One region of the Nocardioides sp. WS12 genome, then DNA from elsewhere that is predicted to be linked to it. Evidence: predicted binding sites of a transcription regulator. Region 1 holds the regulator's gene; the other holds the start of a gene.
What was found. Region 1 encodes LexA, which represses DNA repair genes until DNA is damaged. Its sites were predicted from a motif close to TCGAACANNTGTTCGA; they were not measured.
Positions count from the first base shown of each region.

Region 2: HRC28_RS14310 (DUF222 domain-containing protein) is a predicted target of LexA. The motif match lies at 1,462-1,477, and genes of this name have one in related genera.

Region 1 is NZ_CP053928.1:1,707,124-1,710,485, forward strand. It holds gene HRC28_RS08035 (MXAN_6640 family putative metalloprotease) at 1-1,366, opposite strand, end outside; gene lexA (transcriptional repressor LexA) at 1,416-2,159, opposite strand; gene HRC28_RS08045 (LysM peptidoglycan-binding domain-containing protein) at 2,415-2,798, shown strand; gene HRC28_RS08050 (hypothetical protein) at 2,955-3,284, opposite strand.
Region 2 is NZ_CP053928.1:2,940,036-2,943,397, reverse strand. It holds gene HRC28_RS14315 (error-prone DNA polymerase) at 1-98, opposite strand, end outside; gene HRC28_RS14310 (DUF222 domain-containing protein) at 108-1,448, opposite strand; gene HRC28_RS14305 (hypothetical protein) at 1,838-2,203, opposite strand; gene HRC28_RS14300 (DUF2200 domain-containing protein) at 2,200-2,541, opposite strand; gene serA (phosphoglycerate dehydrogenase) at 2,597-3,362, shown strand, end outside.

The DNA of each region.
Region 1 (3,362 bases):
CGGTCATCTTGGGGACGAACCGGTAGTGCTTGGCGCTCAGGTGGTGCAGCTGGATCCGCAGGCTCTTGGAGGGCGCGGAGCCACTGAGGTTGTAGGTCCCGTACAGCGGCGCGGGCCGGTAGCCGGCGCCTTCGGAGTAGTACTGGGCAGGGTTCCGGTTCCAGAAGGCGAACCCCGCGAACTGGACGTTCATGGTGGTGCGCAGGTCCGTCAGCGTCGAGGTGATGGCCTGGACGGAGTACTGGCCGCCGGCGCCAGCCTTCTCCCACATCCTGCGGATGATCACGGGCATCAGGCCCTCGGCGGTGGGGTAGCGCTCGCCGAGGTACCGGAAGAAGATCCACGACCCGTACTGCGCGAGGTTGCCCCACCGGTCGAGCGGCTGGCTGGGTACGCCGAGCGGACCGTAGGGGAGGTAGGAGCGGTTGTCGTTGATGGAGTTGAACAGCTCGTCCTCGGCCCAGGTGGCGGTGCCCTCCATGAACCAGCCGTCCTCGTTCGCGTCGTAGGCGAACTGCACGGCGTGGAAGTACTCGTGGGCAGCGGTGACCTTGAGGTTGTCGGCCGGCGTGTGGTTGGGGTAGTCGGCGCTGCTGTAGTTGTTGTCGACGACGCAGTAGGCGGGCGCCGGGCCCTGGCCGCTGATGTTCTCGTCGGTCGCGCAGTACCCGTAGATGCCGAACTGGCCGAGTTCAGCGATGTAGATGTCCACCTTGTCGGCGCCGTTGCCACCGATGAACCCGTCGCTCGCGGGCCGCTGGTAGCCAGCGTTCGTGTAGGCGTTCGCCACCACGGAGAAGGCCTGCCAGACGAACTCGACGTAGTCGGGGTAGGCGGCGTCGGTGCCGGACCAGCGACCACTCGTGCCGTTGTTCTCCGGGTCGGCGGCGCTCGCGTCGGCTCCGTCGACGTAGTGCACGCAGAGGTAGCCGCTGCACAGGGGCGTGTTCTCCGGCGTCTGGTAGCAGGGCGGTCCGTTGTTGCCGTCGCACTCGTAGCTGCCGGAGGCGCCGAGGCCGTCGGTCGGGCGCGCGAGCAGGCGCCCGGCGTCATCCTTCTTGTCCTTGGGCAGGTCGGCCCGGCTGGCGGCGAGGTCGCGCAGCGCCAGGGTCACGTCCTTGCCGTGCTCGCGGTCGGCCTTCGTCGTGGCCGGCGCAGCGGTCGGGTCGAGCAGTTCCTCCGCCGCCTCGAGCGCCTGCTCGGCCACTTCCCGCGGAGTCTCAGCCGCGGGCGCACCCGGGCCGGCGGGAGCCGCTGGATCCGTGGGGTCGGCCTGTGCTGCGGTGCCGAGGGACGGCACGAGCAGGAGGAGGGCAAGCAGGGCGATGAGCAGCCCCGAGAAGGGCAGGTTGCTGCGGCGCGTCATGGGGAAGCTCGGCCTTCATGGTCGATGGATTGAACCCCCTGACCTTACGTCAGACCCGGCGAAGGACCGCCGTGACCTTGCCCAGGATCGTGGCGTTGGTGCCGTCGATCGGCTCGAACGCGGGGTTGTGCGGCAGCAGCCACACCTGCCCGGCCTTGCGCTGGAAGGTCTTGACCGTTGCCTCGCCGTCGATCATGGCGGCCACGATCTCGCCGTTCTCGGCCGTCGGCTGCTGGCGGATCACCACGTAGTCGCCGTCGCAGATCGCCGCGTCGATCATCGATTCACCACTGACCTGGAGCAGGAAGAGCTGGCCGTCGCCGACGAGCTGGCGGGGGAGCGGGAACACGTCCTCGACGCGCTCCTCGGCCAGGATCGGGCCACCGGCGGCGATCCGGCCGACGACCGGGACGTTGCGGGGGGCGGGCGCAGCGTCGTTGATGCCAGTGTCGTCGTACCCGTCATGGCCGGTCTCCTCGACCGTCGACATCGCGCGGCGGGCGGCCATCACCTCGGGCAGGAAGACCTCGAGGGCGCGCGGCCGGTTGGGGTCGCGCTTGAGGTAGCCCTTCTCCTCCAGGGTGCGCAGCTGGTGGGCGACGCTGGAGGTGCTGGTCAGACCGACGGCCTGGCCGATCTCGCGCATGCTCGGCGGGTAGCCGCGCTTCTCGATGCTGTCCTTGATGTGGGCGAGCACGCGCAGCTGGCGTGCGGTCAGCCCACTGGCGTCCGGAGGTCCGTCGGGCAGCTCCGTGACGGTGCTGCCAGTCGTGGTCTTGGCCTTGTCAGCCATGGATGCCCTCCCAAGTCTTCCGGCAAGTCGCCCGGTTCGGATGTGACGACGCTAACCGATGAACCGGCCCTTCTTCAAACATCTGTTCGAAGGGGCGTGTCGCGACACGCCGTCGAGCGTCTGTTCGAACAGGTACTGGATTTGTTCGAACACCTGATCTAGTCTCGTACACATGTTCGATCGAACGCCTGATCGATCAGCTTCTGTCGGACGGTCTGACTAGACATGGCCCGTCCACTTCCCCCGGAGGTTTCCATGAGCACCATCACGTTCGCCCCGCAGGTCTCCACCGTTCGTCGTACGACGACGGCTCGCCCGGTGCGTGCCCGCAGCCAGGCCGGCCAGGTCCGGCTGACCCGCCGCGGCCGGCTCGTCGTGCTGGTGCTGGCCCTCCTGGTCGTCGCTGCGGCAGCCGTGTGGCTCGCCGCCGGTTCTGCCGCGACCCGCGAGGGTGGCGGCGAGCCCGCCGTCGAGATCGTGACCGTCGCTCCGGGCGAGACCCTGTGGGGCCTGGCCAGCGACGTGGCCGCGACGACCGGCGACAACGTGCGCTCGGTGATGGAGCAGATCCAGCAGCTCAACACGCTCGACTCGAGCATGGTCTACGCCGGCCAGCAGCTCCGCGTGCCCACCGAGTAGCGAGCCGTTGGTCGAGGAGGTTGCGCAGCAACCGTCTCGAGACCAAACTCGCCCGTCGCTTCGACCCCGACGGGTGCAGGGGAAGACGAGGGGCGGGGCCTGGCTCATGCAGCCGGCCTCGCCCTTCGCGCTGTTCGCATCGGGGCGAGCCGGGTGCTACCGAGCGGCGCGCTTGCCACCCTTGGGGGCAGCCGGGTCCCGCTTCACTCGGGGCGTCGGGCCCTCGCTCCATCCGACCGCACGGGAGAGGCGCACGGCGAGCATGAACGCCAGGAACAGGCAGAACATCGCGCCCATGCAGGCGACGAGCAGGAAGAACCAGGCGCCGGCCTTGCCGTCGTGGCGGGCCGTGGCGCCGAAGTCGATGGCGGCGAAAACCAGGTATCCCCAGGCCACGAGGGCGAAGGTGATGCCGACGGCGAGCAGCAGGAGGTCGGGTCGGAACCCTGCTTTGACCCGGTCCCCGGAACGCTTGCCTCCCGCCACGGCGTCATTGTGTCCGATGGGTGGCTGACGTGTCCCCTCAACCCTCCGATGGGCCGTTCCTGAGCGCAAATGACGCCC
Region 2 (3,362 bases), 1.2 Mb from region 1:
TGCTTGCGCCGTGAGACCGGTGCTTCCATCGCCGGCGCACGGCCAGACAACCGACGCTCGAGCTCGCTCCACGGGACGGGTGGGTTGTTCCAGCCCATGACCGGCTCTCAGGCCACGAGGCCGTAGCGGCCGGGGCCGACCTGGACGTAGCGGGGTTCGCGCCAACCGGGCGGCGCCGGGGCGGTCGAGGTGTAGCGGTGGCCGGTCGGGGTGATGGTCTCGACCTGTTGTCGATCCCGTCGATGCCCGACCACGTGTTGTCGCCACCCGGGTGCCTGTTTCGCGTGGTTGCAGGCCTCACACAGGCCCTGCCCGTTGCCGGTGGAAGTTTCACCGCCGTGATCGGCGGGGTGGATGTGGTCGTTGTGCCGGATCGGGGCATCGCAGTACGGCGACGCGCAGATCCCCGCACCCCGGATGGCCAGGAACTCCCCCATCGCCCGCGAATGCAGACGCTGTTTGCTACTCATCGCGACCAACCGGCCCAGACGATTGCGGTACAGGCACCGGAACCAGGCGATCACCCCAGCATCGGCCGCACCTGCGATCAGGTGCCGGGCGACCTCGGCCGGGATCACCTCGGCAGCGACACCGTCGGCAGAAGCCTCGGCCGGTGCATGCCCACCAGCGAGGGTCTCGTCCGACATCGTGATGTTCACCGTGACCGGCACCGCTGGCGCCGACTCGGGGGTGCCGGTGTCGGGGACACCGGTGACCCGAGCCAGGAGCAGGTCCGACATCAACTGCCCCAGGGACCGCGGGTCACCAGCGGCGCGTGCTGCCTCGGCGTCCTTACGCAACGACGCGTAGGCAGCGACCGCTTGGGCCACCGGCATCAGTCCACTGAGGTAGGCCATCGCGTCCGGCGCCGGGCGCACAGTGACATTGCGATCAGCCTCAGCCTGACGGGCACGCTTCACCACGGCAGCGGGGTCGAGCTCGGCAACCAGGCGCTTCACCCTGCCGACCAACTCCCGGGTCCCCACACCTTCCAGTCCGGCGGGGTCGGCGCAGATTTCCTCGTCGACGAACATCCGGTGCTCGACCTCAAGACACGCGGTCTCCCGGGCGATCAACATCGCCCGGAACTCACTCAGCCGCCCGCCACGCAGACGAGCCAACGTGTGCGGCATCTCGGTGCGCAGCACCTTCGCCAGACCCAGCAGCACCTGCCCCCGGTGGGGCGACTCGCGCCGGGCCAACGCGATCTCCGCCGCCACCCCACGACCCCGCCGAGCTACCGGCACACCCACCGCCGCCTGCACAGAACGCCGCGCCGCGTCGTACGCCACCGCCGCCTCGGCCTGCACCGCACACGCAGCCGACTTCAGATCCTCCAACGCAGCAATCAGGTCGATCAGCTTCGCCGGGTCCTTCGGACAGGCAGCACCCCGCAACCGGTCGACGAAAGCGTCGACCTCTGCTTGCGTGAGTTCGGGGGCCACCATGGATTCACTTTACTCGAACACTTGTTCGAAGACAAGATCGAATGCAGCACCAGTAACTCTTCAGAAGAAGATCGTCGATCATGCCTTGCCTGCTTGGCCGCGACTCGAACCAGACGTCACAGACCACGAACTCGCGCAGCGCGAGGCGCACGACCGCCTCGCGCGTCACCGCTGGTTGCCACCCCGTCCGTGATCGAGAAGCCCGCAGGTCCTCCAGCGTCGGACCCAACGGATGTCGCGACGGACCTACCGGATGCGTGTTTGATGACATGTTCCGGACGTTAGAAATCCACGCCGACACCCGGGTGCCGCGTTCCCCTCACCTTTGGACGACCACTGCCCGAAGCACTCCCTGTGGACGGAACATGGACATAGGAGGGAGCGCGCGGTCAGCCCGACCACTTGCCGAGCGACACGTACCCGCGAACCACGTCGCCCTGCTGTCGAAAGCCCACACAGAGCGGCCGACGATCCACCAGCGAGTGCGCAGAGCACTCCTCCGCAGGCAGCCGATCGAGGATGGACTCGGCCGTCTCGTCGGCCGACCCCACGACATCGAACTCGCGATAGCAGTTGCCCGAGCCGCAGCCCTCAGACTCGTTGTCGATGGAGAGCCCGGCGGGCAGATCAGGCAGGTCGTTCCGCGACGGGACCGACGCCTCGACGTACAGCGTCAGGTTCAGGAGGCCGACGACGATCACCGCCCCCACCAACACACCGACGACACCAACGACCGCGAGAACGACCCGCTTCACCTCCGCAGGACCTTCTCCATCGCCTTGCCCTTCGCCAGCTCGTCGACCAACTTGTCGAGGTAGCGGATCTTCTGCATCAACGGGTCCTCGATGTCCTGGACCTTGATCCCGCACACCACACCGGTGATCAACGACGCGGCAGGGTTCAGCCGAGCGGCAGCGAAGAAGTCCTCGAAAGACGTCTCAGCAGCCAGGTGCGCCTGCAACTCCGCCTCGTCGAAACCGGTCAGCCACTCGATCACCTGGTGCAGTTCGGCGACGGTACGGCCCTTCTTCTCCACCTTGGTGACGTAGTGGGGATGGACCGACGCGAAGCTGATCGTGAAGATCCTGTGCATCCACAGGAGGCTAGCGCTTCGCGCAACAGCACCTCGGCGCCGTACGGTGTGCACCGTGAAGGCTCTGCTGCTCGAAAACATCCACCCCGCCGCCGTTGAGGTCCTCCAGGCCCGCGGCTACCAGGTGGAGGTGCAGTCCGGGGCCATGTCGGAGGACGAACTGCTCGCCGCGCTGGTCGACGTCGACCTGCTGGGCATCCGCTCCAACACGACCGTCACGACTCGCGTGCTCAAGGAAGCCCAGGGGCTCCGGGCCATCGGTTGCTTCTGCATCGGCACCTCCCAGGTCGACCTGGTGACGGCCGCCGAGCTCGGCATCGGCGTTTTCAACGCGCCGTACTCCAATACGCGCAGCGTCGTGGAGCTCGTCATCGGCGAGATCATCGCCCTGGCCCGCCGCCTGCCCGAGAAGATCCAGCGGATGCACGACGGCCAGTGGGACAAGTCGGCCCGTGGCAGCCACGAGGTCCGCGGCCGCACGATCGGCATCGTCGGGTACGGCAACATCGGTACCCAGCTCTCGACCGTGGCCGAAGCGCTCGGGATGAGCGTCGTCTTCTACGACAACGCCGACCGCCCGGCCCATGGCAACGCCCGCCGCGTCCGGACGCTGAACGAACTGCTCCAGGTCGCCGACGTCGTCAGCCTTCACGTCGACGGACGCCCCGGAAACGCCGGCTTCTTCGGCGCCGACGAGTTCGCCGCCATGAAGCCGCGTGCCCTGTTCATCAACGCCTCGCGCGGCATGGTCGTGGACTACGACTCCCTGCGCGACCACCTCCAGTCCGGCCACATCGCCGGTGCGGCCGTCGACGTCTTCC